Regions from separate parts of the Lysinibacillus sp. BNK-21 genome, predicted to be linked through region 3. Evidence: riboswitches for the same ligand, from Rfam matches in the RefSeq annotation. Region 3 holds a riboswitch; each other region holds the start of a gene.

Region 1 (4,795 bases), 2.0 Mb from region 3:
TGACAAAACAGAATGCTCTGTTCGTCACAGTACGTCAAACGCCCATAGTAAATGAAAGGGTTCACAATCGAACTCGTTCACACATACTTAGGGTTTGTTTGGCATTGTGTGATGAAAGAAGATAAAATGAAGGATTTCCTCAAAAGTAGGGAGTCCTTTTTGTTTTGAAAATATGTACGCAAAGGGGATGCACGTATGACAAATATTCATGTAACGACAATGTTGGAAACGCCTTATGAAGATCTGAACATTTGTAAGCAACCACGGACAGAAGTTGCCAAGAAAGCGAAAACAAGAATGGTGGTCGAGTCTCTGATCGATCAATTATTAGCAACGAAGCTGATTCGTAATGATCGCTTCTTTGAGCAAATCTTATATAATAAAGAAATTATTTGGATACAAAATGGGGATGTGGACGGTCATCTTTTAGCGAAAGCAGCCATAGCAGATGAACTAAAAACAAAGACGAATAGTTTTATGATGTACATGCCGACCAATCCGATTGTCTATGAGGTCAACGGAGAAGCGTATCACTTAATTACGCGCATTGATTCTACACGCGCAAAGCCCAACCTCGACCGTCTATCATTGGAGCCAAAGCCTGTTTTAAGTGCCGCTCGTGTCAATGACTTATTATGCTCGATTGTCATGCGCTTTTACGAAACATATTTATATGATTTAGCATCTCATCATGACAAACTCATTGCATTTGTGCAGCAGGAATATGCCCAATTTATTGAAGCGGTGCAAGCGTTAAATGATTATCATTTCAACTGGCATCCACGTGGCAACGGTCACGAGCTTTTACTGCAATTAATTGATCATCTACAACTATTAAAAAGTCAACCTGGTAAGGTACTAATTGATTTTACGAACAAGCATGACTATGTAATAGTTGAACCCGCATATTTGTTGGACAATCCAACAAAGAAAGCTGTCGGTGCACTATAAAAACAAGCCCTCCATTTTTTGGAGGGCTTGTAATATCTTATGGCAGGGTAGAGATATATTGAAGCCCAAGCAAGAAATACCCGCGCTAGAGCGATGGATACCAGTGGAAGCCGAGGAAATACCCGAAGCGCCCACCCTACAGGCAATGCATGGCTGCCTGTGCTTCTTGCCATGGAACCGAATATCCTTTGCCCTTAGCACAAAAGATACTAGAGGAACTATACTCAGGGTCGGCATTTTTATCGTAGCCAATCTGTGCAATCACATCCTCTGTATTATGGCACACATCATAGCCATCAAATTGGAGTGTGAGTGCACCTTTCCCATTTGTATAGGCGGCAAAGGTTGTGCTGTAGCTCATTAAAGTGGCAACAGGTGCACGACCTGTTAGGATAACATCCGTTTCGGATAAAATCGGGTCATCGAACGTGCCAGCTGCTTGCTGAATATCAGTCATCATACGACCGATAAAGTCATTTGAAGCTTTCATTTTAAAGCGATAATAGGGTTCAAGTAGGACATTTTGTGCCTGCTCCAGCCCCTGACGCAGGGCACGGAAACTGGCTTCACGGAAATCTCCCCCCGATGTATGTTCATTGTGCCCGCGACCTGTTAGAAGTGTAAAATGAATATCTGTTACAGGGAAGCCTGTCAGTAGCCCATGATGGTCACGCTCAAACAGATGCTTTTCAACAAGGCGCTGATTGCCTACAGATAAATGATCGGCATGACAGGCATTGGTGAAGGTATTACCTGTTCCACGTGGATTTGGCTCCATTAATAAATGAACTTCTGCATAATGCTTGAGGGGCTCGAAATGACCATAGCCCGTTACGGTCGTCGCAATGGTTTCCATGTATAAAATTTGCGGCTCACCAAAGGAGACAGCTAATGAAAAACGCGTCATTAATACCTCTGTCAGGACCTCCAATTGAATGGCACCCATAATATGCACATGGATTTCCTGAAATTTTTCCTGCCAGACCACACGCAAGGACGGTTCTTCTGCTTCGAGTAAACGGAAAATCTGTAGCACTTCCTTGATATGCTGATCACCCTCATATTGAACCTTTGCCTGTAAGGTTGGGACAAGCTCATAGGGCTGTGATAGCATCGTTGTACCGATTCGATCCCCAATGTTTGCCTGGCTCAGTCCTTTGACAGCGAAAATTTCTCCTGCCTCTACCTGTTGAACGGTCTCAAAGCGACTGCCGTTATAAAGGCGAATTTCGGTCACTTTTTCTGTTACTTCGTCAAATGAAAATTCATCTCGTACATGCAACGAGCCCTTGGTTGCCTTCATAAAGGTTAAACGCTGGTGCCCATCATGACGAATCTTAAAAACCTCGCCCTCAAACGGGGCATCCTTGTCAAAATGGGAAGCCGTTAACAGCGGGAGCTGGTCAAGAAATTCCTGAATGCCCTCATCCTTTAAGGCCGAGCCAGCAAAGCAAGGGAAGGCACCTTCATTTTTAATCATTTCCTTTAATTGAGCAAGACACTGTTCATGCTCCAATGACTCATTTAGAAAGGCATCAAGCAATTTTTCGTCGCGCTCCGCCAGCCATTCCATAATATTATTTGATACATAGTCTGCTCGCAGTGGCTCATCGATGAGCAATACATGCTGAGAGCAATCTTTGCGAAGCTGGCTGATGACGGCCTCCATATTGGCACCCTCACGATCCATTTTGTTGATAAAGAAGAAGGTAGGGACATGGTATTGACGTAAAAGTTGCCACACTGTTTCTGTATGGCCCTGTATCCCTTCGACAGCGCTAATGATAATAATGGCATAATCCATCACACGAATGGCACGCTCCATCTCAGGGGAGAAATCGACATGCCCTGGCGTATCAATCAATGTGTATGTATCATCGCCAATATTCATGCGCCCTTGCTCGGCAAATATCGTAATGCCCCGTCTGCGCTCTAGCTCATGATGATCAAGAAAGGTATCCTGATGATCAACACGCCCCCGTGCTTGAATACTATTTGTATGAAAAAGCACTTGCTCAGAGAAGGTCGTTTTTCCTGCATCCACGTGCGCAAGTACACCGATCGTTTTGTACATAAGAAATCCTCGTTTCTATAGAATGCTATCTTTTTATTGTAACAGAATACTAGCTTCTATATTTCTTGTAAAATAGTTCGTCTTTATGTCGAAATAGTGCTAATATAATGATGATTATACTTTTAGTGTCATACTACTGATTGCGCGATAAATTTTCTTCTGCTAGTCTATCAATAGTATTGACCATTATAGAACGTATTGGTGCAAATGGCATTGGTCATTTGCTTAAAAGGGAAATCGGTGCAATTCCGATGCTGTCCCGCAACTGTAAATGGGGAGTCTATACAGCATGCCACTGTAGTGAAACTATGGGAAGGCGTATAGATGATGAACCTAAGCCAGGATACCTGCCAGTATGTATTTTTTGACTAAGAACCACGAGGATGGGGATAGTGATGAAGGTAATGATACCGTTATTTCACTATGCTACTCTCTTGGCGACAAGAGGGTTTTTTTATGCCCTTCCAACTACCTTAGTAGTAAAGAAGTCTCTGATTTCTTTCTATATTTTAACAGCAAAGGAGAAAAGGACATGAAGAAATGGAAAAGTATATGGTTGATGATGATCATTGCCTTGGTCGCTGTTTTAGGGGCTTGTAACGCAAAGGACAAAACGGAATCAGCTGCACAAGGTGAAAAGGTTGAGCCATCTGAGGCGGCAGCAGCAGTAACCATTAAAAATAATGACACAACTCAAACATATACGGAAGCACCAACAAAAGCGATTAGCTTAAATCAACATGTGACAGAAATTATGCTAGCACTTGGTTTAGAGGATTCTATGGTAGGGACAGCTTACTTAGATGATAAAATCTATGAACCACTGCAAGAGGCATACGATAAGGTCCCTGTTCTTTCCGATCAATACCCAACGAAGGAGCAAGTCATCGATGCCGAGGCAGATTTCCTATATGCTGGCTGGAAAAGTGGCTTTGGCGAAAAGGGTGTAGGCACACCAGAAGAGCTTGAAGAATTAGGCATCCATACGTATTTACATACGGCTTCCAACATGACAAAGCCAACAATAGAGGATATTTTCACTGATATTCGCAATATCGCGAAGATTTTCCGTATTGAGGATCGTGGCGAAGCTTTAATTGAGCAAATGACGAAAGATGTAGAGGCAGTACAAGCTAAATTACCAAAAGATAGCGAAAAATTACGTGTTCTTGTGTTTGATAGCGGTGAAAAGGATGTATTTACAGCTGGTCAAAACTTTATGAATGAGCTTGTGACAATCGCGGGTGGACAAAATATCTTTGGTGATGTGGAATCAGGCTGGACAACTGTGTCGAAGGAAGATGCAGTAGACCGCAACCCAGAGGTAGTTGTCGTGATTGATTACGGTGAAACAACGGCAGACCAAAAGATCCAATTCTTAAAAAATGATCCAGCCTTAAAGGAGATGGAAGCGGTCAAAAATGAGCGCTTTGTCATCCTGCCACTTTCAGCAGCGTCTGAAGGGGTTCGTGCGGCAGAGGCCATTGAAATTTTAGCAAAGGGCTTCTATCCTGAAAACTTTTAATCCATTCGAGCTAGCGTTTTTGCTAGCTCCTTTTTTATAAGGAGCGATAAAAATGAACGCATTTCAAAAAAATGTACCAGATCAAACATTTGAAACACTGAACCGTCATGGTGAGTTTACCCGTCTAGCCGTTAGCCCTGGCATTATTAATAAGCATTATACTCCTGCACAATTCCAAAAAATAGCCGAAATTGCTGGCGAAAAGGGGGCGATAAAATATTCTGCTTCCTATAGTATACTCGTAT
Region 2 (4,795 bases), 1.3 Mb from region 3:
CTCATAGACTAATCCTGCCATGCCATAGACGCCTGCATCACCACTCGAAATTACTGAGACGATGCTCCCTGCTTCGGCTTGACGAACGGCTTCCTGTGCACGCGACACTTCTTCTGTCATGCCTGTACTAACAATCGATTTTGCACTTACTAAATCTTGAATCAGCTCTACATAGGTTTTATAGCCTATAATCATATCACTTTGTTGTAAAGCCTCTACTGCACGTGTCGTAATATGCTTAAAATCTCCAGGTCCAAAGCCTACTACGAAAATTTTTCCTTTTTGCGCCATGTTGTTACCCCTCTTTCACCTTTTCGATCCCTTTAATGGCAGTTGTTTGAGCAGTACGCTGTAATGTACCTTCACGAAGTGTAAAGACATGTTCGTTGTATAAGGATTCATGATGTAAATCTTGTACTAGTGTTCTAGCATGCTCTGTTGATGGCACACGATACCAGTTTCCTTGAGGATAAGCGATTACCACACAAGCATCCTTGCAGCGTCCATTACAGCGCGTTCTTGTCGTATGTATTTCCTGATCGAGTGCTTGCCGTTGTATCTCATCTCGAATGGCTAAGGTAATTTCCTCCCCATCCTTCTTCATGCAGCTACTGCCATTGCAAATAAAGAGATGTGTTTTCATCCCCTCTAAATTCCAAGTTGTCATCTTCTGTCTCCCCTCATTTGCTTTTTGGAAAAAGAAAAACCTTTACTCTATAACGAAGAGTAAAGGTTTTGTAGAAGCCAAATAAAAACGAATAGAATGAAATACAGGTACCCGCTTTCGCTTCAACTTCTCCCTCCGAAAAGTTTGCATGCACAATCAAATAAGCAGGTTTCCTGACTTAAGCTTCATTTTACTGTCGCACCTTCCCAAGTTTGTACCAGTGGCTTTGCGATTTCATCAGCTATTACAGTAGCGGGGGCTGTATTGGATTTTCACCAATTTCCCTATTATCTCGAGCTATTCGAGCACTTATTGACGTTTTATATGAAATTTTTAGTAGAATTTTAAATAGAAAACTGTCTTTATCATATCTTATTATTTTAAAATTTCAATATTTCTTTAAAAATTTATGACAAATTTATCAATTTTGAATGGAACTAGGTATGAAATTTATACAATCTATATAATTTGCGCACAAAATTTTATCAGAATATTCACCGTTGACCTTTAATTTAAAAAATTTCATAAAAGGTATAGCATATTTATGGAAATTCATGTTACACTTTGTCGTGAAATCTCACAATTTGAATGTTTTTCGGTGCAAAGTGCTTGTCATTTTGCTTAAAAGGGAAGCCGGTTTGAGTCCGGCGCGGTCCCGCCACTGTAATAGGGAGCTTTATAGAATATGTCACTGTCCAACGGATGGGAAGACCTATAAAGCATTGAACTAGAGCCAGGAGACCTGCCGAAAAATAAGTGATCGTTTCAACCTACGAGGATAGGTGTGCGGCTTAGCAGATGAGACTGTTATTTGCTTTTTTAGCTATGCACTTTTCCACCTAAGGAGAAGTGCTTTTTTTAATTACGCACGCAATATTCTAAAAATCTATTAATTAGTTAGGAGGAAAGCTTTTTGAAATTATCATGGTGGAAACTTAGTTATTTTTTACTAGCCTTTTTAATCGTGCCAAAACGTGCCTTTGCCATGCATATCATGGAAGGTTTTTTACCAATCGAATGGGCTATTTTTTGGTGGGTGATCTCTATCCCATTTATCATTCTAGGATTGCGTTCTATTCGAAAAACCATTGATGAAAATCCTGAAACAAAAATGCTTTTGGGGCTTTCAGGGGCCTTTGCCTTTGTGCTATCCGCCCTAAAAATCCCTTCAGTTACAGGTAGTTGCTCTCACCCAACTGGTGTAGGACTTGGGACAGTACTCTTTGGCCCTCTAGCAATGAGTGTAATTGGAACAATCGTTTTATTATTTCAATCTTTATTATTAGCTCATGGAGGAATTACAACTTTAGGGGCTAATGCCTTTTCTATGGCTATTGTTGGTCCTTTTATTGCTTACTTTGTCTTTAAAGGGGCTCAAAAAGTAGGGTTGTCATTTTCACTAGCCATATTCTTTGCAGCTATGCTTGGTGATTTAGGTACATACATTGTGACTTCTGTACAACTAGCACTAGCCTTTCCTTCAGAGGTTGGAGGCTTTATGGCATCCTTTACAAAGTTTGCAGGTATTTTTGCCTTAACTCAAATTCCTTTAGCAGTGAGTGAAGGAATTTTAACGGTCATTGTGATGAATTTCTTGAAAAAATACAATGTTAGCGAATTAAAAACGTTACGTGTTTTCTCAACAAAGGAGGCACATTAACAAATGAAGAAAAATTTATTGTTATTAGCAATTGTTGTGTTGTTAGCCATCATTCCCTTATTCATACAAAAAGGTGCTGAATTTGGTGGTGCTGATGGAGAAGCAGAAGCAGCTATTGGTGAAATTAATGCGGAATATGAACCATGGTTTGAAAGTCTATGGGAGCCACCAAGTGGTGAAATCGAAAGCTTATTATTCGTGCTACAGGCAGCTATAGGAGCTGGCTTTATTGGCTACTTCATCGGCTATATGCGTGGCAAACACAAAGAAGGTTAACCATTATGTTACTCATTGATAAGTATGCCTATCTGAATAAGCTAGCGTCCGTTCATCCGCTAGAAAAAATGATATTTTCACTTGGACTACTTCTCATAACGCTCATCATGAGAGATGAACGACTTTCACTCATTACATTTTTTGTAATGAGTGCTTTTATCATTTTAGGTGCAAAAATTCCGCTTGCATACTACGGCAAATTATTATTGCTACCTAGCTTTTTCTTATTAACAAGTCTCGTATCTATTTTACTTTCCTTTACATCATCAACGAATACACTCCCTGCCCATATTTGGTCGTTTACATTTAGGAATTGGACTGTCTTTATTGGGAATGCAAGTGTTTTAGCAGCGCAACAGCTGTTCTTTATTGTCCTTGGTAGCATTAGTTGTTTATACTTTTTAATTCTAACCACTTCCGTACAAGGAATATGTTATGTGCTACGACAATGGCGACTTCCCTCTTTATTAGTGGAGCTCGTCGAACTAATCTATCGTTTTATTTTTATGTTTTTAGAAAGCATGCAAAATATACATCTCGCCCAGCAAGCACGTCTTGGCTATCATTCACCGATGCAATGGCTACGCTCTGTCTCCATGCTTATTGTGGCATTATTTGTGGAAATGTTTCAGCGTAGCCGAGAGCTCAACAATGCCATGCAATCACGTGGAGGCGAGGCTGTCTACTGGCAAGAGATGGGCTCTTATAGCAAGAAAAATTGGCTAGGCATGGCAGCTATTTTACTAGTCCTCATCGTATATGGAGGGTATTTTACATGACAGCATTTTATTTTAAACTCAACCAATTATCTTATGCCTATGCGGATGGTACGAAGGCGTTGTCAGATATTACATTAGACATTCCAAAAGGTAAAAAAATCGCCATACTCGGGCATAATGGCGCAGGAAAATCGACTTTATTTCAGCATCTTAACGGTATTTTAAAACCTACAGCTGGAACGATTGTATTCGAAGGCAACGATCTGGAATATAGTCGAAAAGCTTTAAAGGCCCTACGCCAAAAAGTCGGCATTGTTTTTCAGAATGCAGATCATCAGCTTTTTTCAGGGACCGTCAAGCAAGATATAGCATTTGGCCCATTGAATCTCGGCTGGTCTACTGAAAAAACGGAAGAAAAAATAGCATGGGCCGTTGCGCAAACCGAAGTGGAAGATTTGCTTGATAAACCCATTCATTTTTTAAGCGTAGGTCAGAAAAAACGTGTAGCAATGGCAGGTGTTTTAGCGATGGAGCCCTCTGTCCTTTTGTTAGATGAACCAACAGCAGGTCTTGATAATTATTATGCTACACAAGTATTACAATACTTAGCCAAATTAGATGATGGTGAGAGAACCATTTTACTAGCAACCCATGACATACCTCTCGCCTATGAATGGGCAGATCTAATCATTGTTATGGAGGCTGGAAAAATTATTTATAACGGTGATCCAATCACCTTGTTTTATGAAGACGAATTGTTACATCGCGCGCATCTTGAACGTCCATGGATTTTTGAAATGGTCATAGCTTTGCAAAAAAAGAAGCTATTGCAGGAAAATATCAACATCCCTCGTTCCAAGCAGGAGCTACAACAATTAATAGAACAGATCTAAAGCTTTTAATAATGCTAGGTTTTTTCGTTATACCTACCAAAAATTAAAATAGCAAAGAAAAATTTTCCTCCATTACGAAACTTTTCTAATCTTTGTCCGTATTAATATAGTCGAGATTTAATTTATAACACCAAGGAGAGATAACAATTGAAAAGTTGGTATAAAAAATCAGTCGCTGTTGTAGCATCTGCTGCACTCATGGTTCCTGCTGCCTCTGCCTTTGCTGAGGCACCTCAGCATAAAGCGAAAAACATGCTGGCAAACAGTGCGAAACAAACAGAGAAGAATGAAGAAAAATGGATGAGTAAGGATACAATTGTTATCAAGCATTCAGGTCTTGATAAAAACGTACATAAAAAAATTGGCTCCAAGGTCATCCGCTCCATTCCTTCATTAGGGTATGATGTTGTACAACTAAATAAAGGCGTATCGATCGAAAAAGCCGTCTCTTACTATTTAAAGCAAAACGGAATATCAAGTGTATCTCCTAGTTACATCTATCATTCTTTTAATAAAGAAGCTGATCCTAAAAAACAAGAGATGTATCATTTAAACTTACTGCAAATGGATAAGGCACTAG
Region 3 (4,795 bases):
TTTCTCGCCACCAGAAAGCGAACTAAAGCTTCGTTTCTCTAAATGCGATATGCCCGTTTGCCTAAGAGCCTCTTTAACAATTTGAAAATCTTTCTCTTGATCAAGCTCTAACAGCTTTTTATGTGGGGTTCTTCCCATACTGACTAAATCATGCACAGTGAAATCAAATAATACGGGTGTCTCTTGGCTTACAACAGCCAAATTTTTCGCAATTGCTTTACTTGATTGCTTTAATATATCTTGCTCATTTAATACTACCGATCCACTTTCAGGTTTTAGGAGACGATACATATTTTTTAACAATGTTGATTTGCCGCTCCCATTAGGACCAATTAATCCAACAAATTGCTTTTCTTTTATTTGAATGCTTACATCATGCAGTATACGCTGATCGTAAATGGAGAATGATACTTGTTTCGCTTCTAATGTCATGGAAGTTAATCTCCTTCACCGAAAGAATAGTTGTTACGACGGAGAAGCCAAATGAAAAATGGTCCTCCACAAAAAGCTGTAATAATACCAATTGGCATTTCCTGAGGAGCAATAATAATTCGAGCAAAAGCATCTGCCCACACTAAGAATATTCCACCTATTAAAGCACTGATAGGTATTACGTATTTATAGTTTGAGCCCACAATTAAACGCACAATATGGGGAATAATCAATCCCACAAATCCTATAGAACCACTAACTGCGACAAGCACACCTGTTAATAGAGATACTAGTAGTATTAACTGAATACGGAATTGCTGAAGATTAACGCCTAATGTCACTGCCGCCTCTTCTCCTAGTAATAATAAATTTAAATTGCGATAGTGTAGCCACAGTAGCCCAAATACAACCAAGAATACGAAAGCTGGAATCACAATATTATTCCATTTGGCTCCAGCTAAACTACCTAGCATCCAAAACATAACAGCCTTTAAGGCCCCTTCTTGCTTTGACATCATTAAAATAAAGTTAGAGATAGCCGTTAAGATAAAGGACACAGCCATGCCTGCCAATAGCAAGCGGAAAATAGAGACACGTCCCCCAACACGTGATAAGAAAAAGACAAGTGCAATGGCAAGTAATGAACCAAGGAATGCGGATACTGAAAGAGCGTAAATACCTAAAAATGAAAAGGCTCCTAAAATAATCACAGAAGTAGCTCCGACAGCTGCCCCTGAAGAAATCCCTAGAATATACGGGTCTGCAATAGAATTACGTACTAGTGCCTGAATGGCCGCCCCTGCAATAGCTAACCCCGCTCCTACTATCGCAGCTAGCAAAACACGAGGTGCTCTTATTTGCCAGATGATGATTTCCTGAGAGCGACTCCAATCTTGCTCGATCGAATTTTGTATAAAAGGAATTTTAGAAAGAATAACTTTCCATACATATAACGGTGTAACTGAAACTGAGCCAACCATTACAGCAAAGGTCATTGAAACAATTAATACCATGAAAAGTACGAAGGAAAATAACATAAATTTTTTATTCATCTGTTTTAAACTCCTACTGAATATTGATGAATGAAGCAATAAAAAAAGGTATCCCATGCGAAAATGCGCATAGAAATACCCAAGATTAAACAAAGTCAGAAAAATATCCAGCTATTGTCCGTAATTGCTTGCATCCTCGTGGGCATTACAGGTATTACTAAATGGCAGGTCTCCTGGCTTCGATTCACTATCCTATAATTGCCTTCCCATTCTTAAACAGTGGCAAATCATATTATAGGATTCATCGTTACAGTTGCGGGACAGCGTCGGACTTCCACCGACTTCCCTTTTAAGTGACATTCAAAATGTCACACCAATAGTATTTGAAGTTATAAAATTGTGACGATTCTATCATACATTTTTATAGATAGATAGTCTACTTCAATTTAATTCAGTAATTGCGTTAACTTATACAAATAATAAAGTTGACACAAATGTATTCGTTTTTTACACTAGCAGTAATAACTTATAAAACGAGGTGAAATCATGGCAACTGTTACACAACATAGTCACCATAAGTTAAGAACTGTCGACATTACCTACATTGGATTATTTACAACGTTAATGATGGTGGGTGCTAATATCACTTCCTTTGCACCTTTTATGGTAGTTGGTGGTGTACCCATTACGCTTCAAACCTTCTTTGCAATTTTAGCAGGGCTTATTCTTGGTAGTAGAAAAGGTGCGCTCGCCTGCACAATTTATATGTGCGTAGGATTGGCAGGAGCTCCTGTCTTTGCTCGTTTCGGTGGTGGAATTGGCCAAATTTTAAGCCCTACCTTTGGGTTTATTATTACATTTATATTTGCGGCATTTGTTGCGGGGTTAATCGTAGAACGAAGCGGAACAAAGAAAAGTTTTATCGTAGCTGCTTTGGTAGCAACGGCTATAAATTATTTGATAGGAACAAATTGGATGTTTTTTGCCTATAAGCTATGGGCAAGTGCGCCAGAGAATTTTTCATATAAGCTCGCTTGGCTTTGGATGATTCCTCCACTACCAAAAGATATTATTTTAGCTATTTTTGCTGGTATCTTCGCCCATAGATTACAAAAAACATTGAAGATCATGCCCATTCAATAGCATATCTCCCCGCCAGACTAAAGAAATGTTTTTCATAGGTTATATCCATCGTTTCTGCACATTTATTTGCTACATTAGGAGCACATAGTGAGGAGGATATCATATGAAATTCAATAAAAGTTGGTCAGTCGGACTATTATCAGTAGTCGCTCTAATTAGTTTATCGGCTTGTACAGAGGATCAAACAAAACCTGCGTCCACTTCTAATGAAGCTGCTGAAGAAATGGATCATTCTACAATGAACCATTCAAGTTCTGGCGAAGTACCAGTAACGTTAAAAAAAGCTGAAAATCCGAAATTTCCTATAGGAAGCACAGCCATTATTACAGATGGACATATGGAAGGTATGAAAGGGGCCGAAGCAACAATAGTAGGTGCCTATACTACAACTGCCTATGTTATTTCCTATGAGCCTACAACTGGTGGAAAGCGAATAGAAAAGCATAAGTGGGTAATTCATGAAGAATTAATTGACCCACAAGAAGCACCACTGGCTCCTGGAACAGAAGTAAAAACGGACGCAACACATATGGAAGGTATGGAAAATGCGACTGTCCTTATTGACGAGGCTGTGCAAACAACTGTATATATGGTTGATTATACTTCCACTACAAGTGGTGAAGCTGTAACAAATCATAAATGGGTAACAGAAGAAGAGCTTAGTCCAAAATAATAGAAATAACCTCTACCTTCAATTCTGGTAGAGGTTAATTTCTAGCTTTTATGTTCCATTTGCTTTCTCTTTGCAGACTTATGCCATTTATAGCCGATGCCCCAAACGGTTTGCAAGTAATCATCCGCCGGAAAACCACTTTTTCTTAATTTTTCTCGTAAATTACGTACATGTGAATCAATGGTACGATCTTCAATCGTTACATCATATCCCCAAACGGCATGTATAAGGTGTTCTCTAGAAAATGCTCTATTTTGATAATCTAAAAATAGGGCGAGCATGGCAAATTCCTTTGGTGTTAATGGAATTGCCTTATGTTGAAAATATACTTCAAAGGACTCTCTATCTAAACAAAGCCCTTCAAAGTTAATCACTTTTTCTTCAGATATCGTTCTTCTTAATACAGCATGTATGCGTGCTAACAATTCTTCCTCATCAAAAGGCTTTAAAACGTAGTCATCAGCACCAAGATTTAAACCTTTTACAATATCAGCGTGTTCTCCTTTTGCAGTAAGCATAATGATAGGAACATCCCAAAACTTCCTAATTTCCTGGCAAACCTGCCACCCATCCATCTCTGGCATCATAATATCCAAAAGAACTAAATCCACATGCTCTTCTTCTAAAAAATCCAATGCCTCTTGTATAGAAGACATTGCTCTACAATTAAATAGTGGTTCCAAATAAAGGGTTAATAAATCTAACATTCTTGGTTCATCATCAATGCATAAAATCGTTTTCACTCGTTTCTACTCCTTTAAATGATAATTCAAAAGTAGTCCCTTTATTTATTTCACTTCTAACCTTTATTTCTCCCCCATGTGCTTGTACAAGCTCCTTGACAATAGCAAGCCCAAGTCCAGATCCACCTAAAGCACGACTACGTGATTTTTCCACTCGATAAAACCGATCAAAAATATACGGTAAATCCTTCTTTGGAATTCCTTTCCCTGTGTCTTCAACGATGATACTTAAAATTCCACTGTCTTGTTTTACAGTGACTGTAGTCATATCTCCTGGTGCACAATAGATTAATGCATTATTTAATAGATTAATCAGAATTTGCTCAAGTCTTGCTTCATCTGCACATAGTGTTAAGCCATTATCACAACGTACAACTAAATAGATACCTTTATCTTGAAAAGCGGGACTTAATTTTTCTTCAATGCTTGTAAAAAACGGCTCTAAATGTAAGCAATGTTTTTCAATTACAAATGAGTTTTCATCCATTTTCGCTAGATCAAATAAATCTTTGATTAATCTAGAAAGTCTATTTGTTTCTTCTATTATAATAGCTAAATACTTTTGACGATCTTGCCCTGTTAAATCCCGTTTAGCAAGAATGTCTGTATAGCCTTTAATAAAAGTTAGCGGTGTACGAAGCTCATGTGCAATACTTGATAAAAACTCCTTACGCTCTTGCCTTAGATGATTTAAATCATTGGATAAAAGCTGGATAGCATTTGATAAATCCCCAAGCTCATCTTTTCCATTCGTAGAAAGAGCAACTGTAAAATCACCCTTACTCATTTTCAATGTAGCCTCTTTCATTTGA

What was found. A riboswitch is a leader RNA that binds a small molecule or an ion and turns the genes downstream of it on or off. The one in region 3 is predicted to bind cobalamin.
Region 1: another riboswitch for cobalamin. It lies ahead of ACMGGO_RS11735 (ABC transporter substrate-binding protein); the one in region 3 lies ahead of ACMGGO_RS01745 (FecCD family ABC transporter permease).
Region 2: another riboswitch for cobalamin. It lies ahead of ACMGGO_RS08285 (energy-coupling factor ABC transporter permease); the one in region 3 lies ahead of ACMGGO_RS01745 (FecCD family ABC transporter permease).

Annotation. Positions count from the first base shown of each region.
Region 1 is NZ_JBLQTS010000001.1:2,312,467-2,317,261, reverse strand. It holds gene ACMGGO_RS11745 (hypothetical protein) at 196-951, shown strand; gene ACMGGO_RS11740 (elongation factor G) at 1,088-3,025, opposite strand; cobalamin riboswitch at 3,208-3,395, shown strand; gene ACMGGO_RS11735 (ABC transporter substrate-binding protein) at 3,558-4,550, shown strand; gene ACMGGO_RS11730 (precorrin-3B methylase) at 4,603-4,795, shown strand, end outside.
Region 2 is NZ_JBLQTS010000001.1:1,639,158-1,643,952, reverse strand. It holds gene cobJ (precorrin-3B C(17)-methyltransferase) at 1-291, opposite strand, end outside; gene ACMGGO_RS08290 ((2Fe-2S) ferredoxin domain-containing protein) at 296-667, opposite strand; cobalamin riboswitch at 813-995, opposite strand; cobalamin riboswitch at 1,247-1,432, shown strand; gene ACMGGO_RS08285 (energy-coupling factor ABC transporter permease) at 1,581-2,327, shown strand; gene ACMGGO_RS08280 (energy-coupling factor ABC transporter substrate-binding protein) at 2,331-2,603, shown strand; gene cbiQ (cobalt ECF transporter T component CbiQ) at 2,609-3,382, shown strand; gene ACMGGO_RS08270 (energy-coupling factor ABC transporter ATP-binding protein) at 3,379-4,215, shown strand; gene ACMGGO_RS08265 (S8 family peptidase) at 4,363-4,795, shown strand, end outside.
Region 3 is NZ_JBLQTS010000001.1:343,957-348,751, reverse strand. It holds gene ACMGGO_RS01750 (heme ABC transporter ATP-binding protein) at 1-432, opposite strand, end outside; gene ACMGGO_RS01745 (FecCD family ABC transporter permease) at 438-1,484, opposite strand; cobalamin riboswitch at 1,630-1,817, opposite strand; gene ACMGGO_RS01740 (biotin transporter BioY) at 1,971-2,567, shown strand; gene ACMGGO_RS01735 (YdhK family protein) at 2,671-3,240, shown strand; gene ACMGGO_RS01730 (response regulator transcription factor) at 3,282-3,983, opposite strand; gene ACMGGO_RS01725 (ATP-binding protein) at 3,961-4,795, opposite strand, start outside.